Regions from separate parts of the Vibrio tarriae genome, predicted to be linked through region 1. Evidence: predicted binding sites of a transcription regulator. Region 1 holds the regulator's gene; each other region holds the start of a gene.
The links. The regulator PurR, encoded in region 1, represses purine synthesis genes. The targets are predictions, from matches to a motif close to TNANGNAAACGTTTNCNTNA.

Region 1 (2,208 bases):
GAAGCCACGTTTTTTGTAAACATAAGGTTCATAACCTTGCTGTTTATACTTTTCGATTGTGGCGTCATCTGCACGGATGTGCAGCGTATCGTTAACCACAAGCGCAAACATAGTTTCGTCGACGAAAATACCAAAGCCACCAAACATTGAACGAGATTTAACACGTCCTAGCTGCTCAAAGAGCCGCATTGAATCTTTTAATACTGGTTTATCCATGCTGTTAGTCTCGGAGTATTGTTACATACGCCACCAAGTCAGGTCCGAGAAAATTAGCAAATACATGCATCGGCCATGTCAATGATGAGTCAACATAGTGTATGCATTTTGCCATCGGTAACCCCGCTACCTACCACGTCTTCTGGTTTAGGCCGGAGGCTTTGCGTCCCACTCTTTCGAATGGTTTGCCCTGTGCGTGACATTTTTCCTGATAAAAATTAATCATTCTTGGCTCATCCTCACATACTGATATTTCAATTGTGAGAATAAGCGCTATTAATGATACTCGCTCTACATATGTTTTGTCATATTTATGTGACAGGGTTTCAAATATAGGCGTTATGAATTGTCAAGAAAGTTAGGATTTTGTCAAGTCTTTCACCGTATCGCGCTCTACGATCTCTGGGTGCATTTCGAAAATACGGCGATCATGTTCTTTATCTTTAATGCGCTCTAACAAAATTTCAAACGCGTTCTTGCCCACACGACGCTTGGGTTGGTGCACTGTGGTCAGTGGTGGAGAGAAGTATTCTGCTAACTCGATATTATCGTAACCGATGACAGACATATCTTCTGGAATACGTATGCCTTTCTGTTGCAAACGGCTCATCAGACCTAATGCCATCGTATCGTTGAAACAGAATACCGCCGTGGGGCGCTTGTCCATCGCAATGATTTTATCCGCCGCTAAAACGGCAGTATCACACTCAAAGTTACCTTCCAAGATCCAATCTTCATTGACGGTCAAATTAGCTTCCGCCATTGCGCGGCGGAAACCTTGAATGCGCTCTTGGCATGCGGCTTTGACGAAGTGACCACTCAAACATGCAATCTCAGTGTGACCGCGGTCAGTGAGATATTTGGTCGCGAGGTAGCCGCCTTCTTCTGAGTTATCGATGATTTTATCGGCGTGCGACGTTTCTGGACCCCAATCCATAACCACTTTTGGAATATCTTTGTGCGCATCCAACATATCTTGCAGTTCTTGGGTTAGGTCTGAGCACATCACCAAAATGCCATCAACCCGTTTTTCGGCCAGCATGCGGATATAATCGCGTTGCTTTTCATAGATGCCGCCTGTGTTACATAGGATCAGCGTATAGCCTTGACGGTAACAGTAGCTTTCCACACCGTCGATAACTTCCGAGAAAAACAGGTTAGTAGATTGCGTCACTAACATACCAATCGTGCGAGTGGTATTGCACTTTAAGCTGCGTGCTACGGCACTTGGCGCGTAGTTCAGTTGCTTAACGGCTTCCATCACTTTCTCTTGGGTGGTTTCTGCCACAAAACGAGTTTTATTGATAACGTGAGAAACGGTGGTGGTTGACACGCCCGCAAGGCGCGCCACATCTTTAATCGTAGCCATAGAGTGTTCCTGTCGATGACTGCTGCCAGCGAATAACATCGGTGGATTTAATCAGCAGAAGTAAGGCGAGACTGAGCGAATCTTCACACTCTGTGCGAGCACATGTCCAACACTATGCCGTACGTAAAGCGCTTCAATCACTATGCCTAAAGTAATAAACCTAAAGTAATAAAAAACAAAAACCGCTAAAAAACAGCGGTTTACATTTTTATTCGTTTTTATCGTTTGCGGGTGGATTTTAGACTGCAAATCTCTCCGTCGCAACGAAATTCATTCATCAAACTATAAGCCATTTCACAATTAATTCGTCTATCCTCATTCTACTTTAAGCTGCAACCGTATTGACTAATGGATGTCGTGAACCAGCTCATCAATACAGCGTTGATCTTGCTTAATAAAGACTAACGCTAAACGAGCGGCGGCTGAGTACAATCCGAATGCATCAAATTGAGTGCAACGTTCAACAAAGGCAGGCAGCCAAGTGAGTAAGTGTTGGCTTATGAAGTCGGACTGAGCTTGTAGCGCTGAACTCAGTTGTGCTCTGTGCTCAATTTGGTTAGCGCTGATCGCAAGATGCGCTAAAAAGTCGAGCTGTATGGCAAGATGATCCTCAGGCTCATTGA
Region 2 (2,208 bases), 540 kb from region 1:
ATCTATAAGCCCCTTAGTTTTTATCCGTGGATCTCTCTTGCTTACCACTTACTTATGATTCTAAGCTGCGAGGTATAGCAAAAACCGCAGACAGGGTTTATCGATCGATCAATCCGTATTTTTTATCTAGGATCTCGATGATCTCTTGTTTTGGCTGGTTACTCAGATGGATAGGTTGTCCCGTTATTTTTTCGGCAATACCCAAATAGGTGCGTGAGATATCAAGTAACGCTTCCAGTGGTAAAGCATTATCACGTGCGAGAGCTTCACGTTCAGGCATGCGATCTTTGTTGAGTAAAATGTCTGGGTCTGGGAAGTAGTTCAGCAAAAATTGGCGGAATCCCTCTTTGGAATTTTCGACAATCTTGCCTTGCTGATATTGCTGCGCATCCCAAATACGTGATGAGTCAGGGGTGCCCACTTCATCCATATAGATCAGTTTTTGCTGTCCTTGCTGATCTGCCACGTAACCAAATTCAAATTTGGTATCGACAAATATTTGTCCCACATTTTTTAGCGCTTCGCTGATCACAGTAAAACCTTGCTTGAGCAGAGTTTCGTAATGGTCAATGTCTTGTGGTTGACTGAAGTTGAATGCTGCGTAATTGGCTTCAATATCTTGGCGCGAGATGTTCACGTCATCGGCTTCTGGCACACCGGGAATACCACGTAAAATACCTTTGGTGGAGGGTGTCATTAACAGTTCTGGGAGTTGACTATCTTTCTCTAAACCTTCTGGTAGGGTAATGCCACAAAACTCGCGCTCACCTTTGGTGTAAGCGCGCCACATTGAACCGGTAATATATTGACGGCAGATGGCTTCAATTTTGATAGGGCGGGCTTTTTGTACAATCCACACAAAAGGATGAGGAATATCGAGAATATGACTCTCCGCCAAACCATGCTGTTTGAACAGTTTGAACCAATGATTCGAGATGGCATTGAGCGCTGCACCTTTACCCGGTACACCATGGACACCGCCTTCCGCGTGCCAAATGCAATCGAAGGCTGAAATACGATCACTGATGACCATAATGGCCAGCGGGGCATCTTCAGCAACTGGATAATCTTTCTCTTTAATTAGGCGGCGGCTGTCTTGCTCCGTCAACCAGTATACCGAGCGAACTTTGCCGCTGTGTACTGGCTGATGGGTACGAATGGGTAGGTCGTCATTGACGGCAAGGACTTGATCTGCAAGGCTCATTGAGACATTCCTATCTGAATTCAAACATCATTTTTGCGATTTAGCTGAACATAAAATCGCGGGCTGAGCGCATGATACCAGAACTAATTTATGCTGCCAGATAAAAAGCAAACGTTTGCTTAAATTTGTTCCTGCCAGATTGTTTAAGTAAAGGTGGTTTAAGGATCAGTGTAGTGAATGCGTGGTTTGCTTAATAAAAAACAGCTCACAGCCATGCTGTTGGGCAAAGTGCATCAATTGCTTTTGAGTCACGCTATCTATCGCATTGGATGCCACAATCGCGCTGGCAGTACGGCAAGCAATCGCCTTCGCAACAATTTCTGCTTCAGAGTGGCATGTTGATGTTTTGAGATGGATAACTTTGCCACAATCGATCTGGTGCTCGTGGAGTGATTGACGGTTTGGACGTCGACATTGAGCCGTATAGAGAATCCATTGTGAGCGCTCTGACAAACTGGCCAGTCGCAGCATCAGGTTTGCCTCGCCCAGATCATTCTTTGTACGTAATGTGCTGAGTGTGTGCGAGTTATGTAAGCCAAAATGTTTGAATTCAGTGTGTAGCATAATACTGTCCCTCCATACATGCTGTATGTAAATACAGTATTATTGGTTGGTTGTTTTTGCAACTTATTTTTGGATAAAAAAAGCACAATAATTCGTTTTATTACACGACGCTTCTTATTATCCATCTGATTTTTATTAATTTTATTTCTTGTTGATAAAGGTGGAAAAAAATAAGGATTTGTGGTTTTTGTGAGCAATGCCACGTAAGCCGTGTCGCGGCGTATACAGGTATGTGCGGATAAAACAGAAAAAGCGCCATAAGGCGCTTTTTCAAGTTTAAGGGGATGCAGTTTATCGAGCTGCTTGTTGTTTTTTCTCGGAATGCCATCTCAGCTAAATTAAATTGCCTTACATCCATTCGGGCAAACTCATTGCAGTTTTCACATGAATGATGGGCTTTACCATCCACATATTCATGTCTTGTCAGTAGTTTTGGCTGT
Region 3 (2,208 bases), on a different replicon from region 1:
TGTGGGAAGCGGTTAATCGCCACCACGGCAGGAACGCCATACTGGTTAACGTTATCAATATGCCATTTCAGGTTGGCAAAACCGGCTTGTAAAGCGGCGCTGTCTGGCGCGAATAAGGTATTAGGTACGGCTTGACCGGGACGTAAATCGTACTGGCCTGAATTGGCTTTTAAGCCGCGTAAGGTGGCGACAATCACTGCACAGTCTGGTGTTTTACCAGATGCTTTGGCTTTGATGTTGCACGCTTTCTCAAATCCCATATCGGAGCCAAAACCACCTTCGGTCACCGTGTAGTCCGCCAAACGGGTGGCGATTTCATCAGCAATGATCGATGAATTACCGTGCGCGATGTTGGCAAATGGGCCTGCGTGAATCAGCGTTGGTACGCCTTCTAAAGTCTGCATTAAGGTCGGCTCAATGGCTTCTTTCATGCTGACGGCCATTGCGCCGGCCACTTTCAGATCTTCGGTGGTGACCGGATTACCGTCTAAATCATAAGCCAACACCACATTACCGATGCGGCGACGCAAATCGCGTAGATCGGAGGCGAGAGCCAGAATCGCCATCAATTCGGAGGCGGCAGAGATATCAAACCCATCTTCGCGTTCATAACCATTAATGTTTTTTCCGGGTTCATTGCGGCCAACCATCACCATGCGCAGCGCACGATCGTTATGATCCATCACGCGTTTCCACACCACTTGTTTAGGGTCAATGCGCAGCGCTTGCATGCCGGTGCGGCGCTCAAAATCTGCATAGCCGAGGCGTTGCTCGTGATAAATTCGTGAATCAATCGCTGCCGCCGCAAGGTTATGCGCCGCCGTCACGGCGTGAATATCACCGGTTAAATGCAGATTCAGCTCTTCCATCGGCGCAACTTGTGAATAACCGCCGCCCGCCGCGCCGCCTTTTACCCCAAAAATCGGTCCCATTGAAGGCTGGCGAATGCAAGCCATCACTGAATGATGAAGTTTGGCTAACCCCTGCGCCAAACCGATCGTGGTGACCGTTTTGCCTTCACCCAATGGCGTTGGGGTAATCGCGGTGACCAGAATAAATTTGCCTTTAGGCCTACTGGCTAATCGATTTAGACAGTGCAGTGACACTTTGGCTTTATGCAGTCCGTGGCTTTCGTACTCATTCGCGAGCAATCCCGCTTTTTGAGCAATGGTGTCGATAGACGCTAATGGTGTAGCGCGGCAAATTTCAATATCTGGCAGCATAAAACCCTCATCGTAAGTGGTTAAAATGGTGAGGCAAACGTTTGCGCGCAAATCATAGCGATAAATTGTGGCTTGTAAAGATTCTTGTGGAGTGAATTCTGCGAGCGAGTGGGATTTTAGCGAATTGCTGATTTTGATCAATTGAAGCACACGGTTTTTACTGCTTTTTACCCCATGATGATTGAAAAGGCGCTCAACCAAGCGCCTTACAAAGAGGGTTACCGTGCAGCATTATTTATCTTGCTGAGATTTCAGCAAGTCACGAATCTCTGAGAGTAATTCTTGATCTTTAGTCGGTACAGGTGGGGCTTTCGGTGCCTCTTCTTCCTTGCGCTTTAAGCTATTGATTGCTTTTAAACCCATGAAAATAGCGAAAGCGATAATCGTAAAATCGACCACGGTTTGAATAAATTTACCGTAGGCAATCACGACGGCAGGGGCATCACCTTGTGCGGCAAGTAACACGAAACTTAGATCGCTAAAATTCACACCGCCTAAAATAATACCGATTGGCGGCATAATGATGTCTGCTACAAAAGATGACACTATTTTGCCAAACGCTGCACCAATAATGATACCGACTGCCATGTCGATCACATTGCCACGAGATGCAAAAGCCTTGAACTCTTTGAGTAAGCTCATTGGGTTTTCTCCAAAATTTGGATTAAAAGTTAAAGTTAAAAGGGTAACGGTATCAGGAGAACCAAACGGTCTTTTGCTGCCTGTTACGTTATCAAGGTTATATTGGCTTCAAGATTATGGCAATTAGGCCATTTGTAATTTCTATAAAACTATCATTATTAATGTGTCAGTTTTATTTCTGGAACAAATTAGTATTATTTGTTGGTCTGAAAATTAAAACAAATGCCCACATAAAGTGGGCATGGTTGTTGATTGAGTTAGTAAAACACTAAGCCAGTTGCAGTAGGCGCTCAACCAATTTTTCGATACCGGAAGCGGCTTGGGAAATATTCTCCGCCAACAT
Region 4 (2,208 bases), 610 kb from region 1:
GTGCGATCAACCCAATGTAACTGAGCCGCCACCAAACCATGCGATTTGAGGAGAGGATGATCCGCGCCTTGTACCGCGATGAGTACGTTGCGTTTGAGATCTTTATCCGCCACATACCATGGCTGTTCGCTGCTCTCTTTCATACCACCAATGTGCAGACCTTTACGCTGTCCGAGAGTGTGGTACATCAAGCCTTGGTGCTCACCAATCACTTTACCTTCCGGGGTCTCAATTTTACCCGGTTGGGCTGGCAAATAGCGAGATAAGAAGTCGGTAAATTTGCGCTCACCGATAAAACAAATACCGGTTGAATCTTTCTTCTTCGCGGTAATTAAGCCTTGTTCTTCGGCAATGCGGCGTACTTCAGGTTTTTCTAGTTCACCCACGGGGAATAGGCTACGCGCCACTTGCTCATGACTCAGAGTATAAAGGAAGTAGCTTTGGTCTTTATTACCGTCTAAACCGCGCAGCATTTGCGGTTTTTCGCCATTCTGCGGGAAGGTGCGACGCACATAGTGCCCCATGGCAATGTAGTCCGCATCCAGCACTTCATCAGCAAATTCTAAGAAGGCTTTAAATTTGATCTCTTTATTACACAAAATATCTGGGTTAGGAGTCCGTCCCGCTTTATATTCCGCGAGGAAGTATTCAAATACGTTATCCCAGTATTCTGCTGCGAAGTTAATGGTATGCAGTGGGATGCCGAGTTTGTCACACACCGCCTGAGCATCGGCGAGATCTTCTGCCGCAGTACAATACTCTTCGTTATCGTCTTCTTCCCAGTTTTTCATAAACAGGCCTTCCACTTGGTAACCCTGTTGCTTGAGAAGATAGGCTGAAACAGAGGAATCAACCCCTCCAGACATACCGACAATCACTTTCTTTTGGCTGTTTGCGCTGTGCTCTACAGACATCACTTATCTACCACTTGAGGAACTTGGACGGGGATTCTAACAGAAAGAATTTTTCGAGGACAGATCCGAGACGCTAATCACACTTCCCCGAACCTAAGCGCTATGTTGCTAACCTATTGAATCACTTGCGCTCCAAGCGCTAAGAGAAGAGCGCGAAATAAAATCCTCAGCGTGCAAACGTTTGCTTTTTTTTCCTTTATTGCTGCACTAAAAGGTGCGCGGTAGAATCGGCGCTCCTTTCATCCTTGAACCCAAGTAACCTTTATGAAATTTCCTGGCCAACGCAAATCTAAGCATTATTTTCCGGTTCACGCGCGTGATCCTCTGGTCATTCAAGCGCAAGAAAATAAGAAGATGTCGCGCACCCACATTATCGGTATTGATCAAACCCTAGTGGATATAGAGGCCAAAGTCGATTCAGATTTGATTGAACGTTATGGTTTAAGTAAAGGACACTCATTGGTCATTGATGATCAGGCTGCAGAAGCGTTATACAACGAATTAAAAGAGCAGCGTTTGATTACCAATGAATATGCAGGTGGAACTATAGGGAATACGCTGCATAATTACTCCGTGCTTGCGGATGATCGCTCCACGCTACTGGGTGTGATGAGCCAAGATATTAAAATTGGCAGTTACGGTTATCGCTATCTGTGTAACACTTCTAGCCGCATGGATCTCAACTATTTACAAGGTGTAGAGGGGGCGATTGGCCGCTGCTTTGCCTTGATTACCGAAGATGGTGAACGTACTTTCGCGATCAGCGAAGGTCAAATGAACCAATTACAACCAGACAGTATTCCTGAAAAAATATTTGCTAGTGCTTCTGCATTAGTGATCACGGCTTATTTAGTTCGTTGTAAAGAAGGCGATCCAATGCCGGAAGCAACAATGCGTGCCATTGAATATGCAAAAAAATATGATGTGCCTGTGGTATTAACCCTAGGTACTAAATTTGTTATTCAAGATGATCCGAAATTCTGGCAAGAATTTTTACGTGATCATGTCACTGTGGTGGCAATGAATGAAGATGAAGCATTAGCTTTAACAGGAGAAAGCGATCCGCTGGCAGCCTCAGATAAAGCGTTAGATTGGGTTGATTTAGTACTTTGTACCGCAGGCCCAGTGGGTTTATTTATGGCGGGTTACACCGAAGATTCCGCTAAACGTGAAACCACATTACCGTTATTACCGGGATCGGTCCCAGAATTTAACCGTTATGAATTTAGCCGTCCTGCGCGTAAAGAGAGTTGTATAAATCCTATTCGTGTTTATTCACATATTTCACCGTATA

Region 2: a site for PurR is predicted at 1,308-1,327, ahead of CEQ48_RS12820 (phosphoribosylaminoimidazolesuccinocarboxamide synthase). Genes of this name have one in related genera too.
Region 3: a site for PurR is predicted at 1,253-1,272, ahead of CEQ48_RS00240 (formate--tetrahydrofolate ligase). Genes of this name have one in related genera too.
Region 4: a site for PurR is predicted at 1,084-1,103, ahead of CEQ48_RS13115 (inosine/guanosine kinase). Genes of this name have one in related genera too.

What each region holds. Positions count from the first base shown of each region.
Region 1 is NZ_CP022353.1:1,031,432-1,033,639, forward strand. It holds gene CEQ48_RS10440 (TfoX/Sxy family DNA transformation protein) at 1-216, opposite strand, end outside; cyclic di-GMP riboswitch class I at 330-416, opposite strand; gene purR (HTH-type transcriptional repressor PurR) at 575-1,585, opposite strand; gene torD (molecular chaperone TorD) at 1,931-2,208, opposite strand, start outside.
Region 2 is NZ_CP022353.1:1,569,365-1,571,572, reverse strand. It holds gene CEQ48_RS12820 (phosphoribosylaminoimidazolesuccinocarboxamide synthase) at 98-1,204, opposite strand; gene CEQ48_RS12815 (helicase) at 1,370-1,768, opposite strand; partial or broken gene CEQ48_RS20625 (hypothetical protein) at 2,060-2,208, opposite strand, start outside.
Region 3 is NZ_CP022352.1:42,961-45,168, reverse strand. It holds gene CEQ48_RS00240 (formate--tetrahydrofolate ligase) at 1-1,223, opposite strand, end outside; gene mscL (large-conductance mechanosensitive channel protein MscL) at 1,455-1,865, opposite strand; gene elbB (isoprenoid biosynthesis glyoxalase ElbB) at 2,134-2,208, opposite strand, start outside.
Region 4 is NZ_CP022353.1:1,638,247-1,640,454, reverse strand. It holds gene mnmA (tRNA 2-thiouridine(34) synthase MnmA) at 1-914, opposite strand, end outside; gene CEQ48_RS13115 (inosine/guanosine kinase) at 1,179-2,208, shown strand, end outside.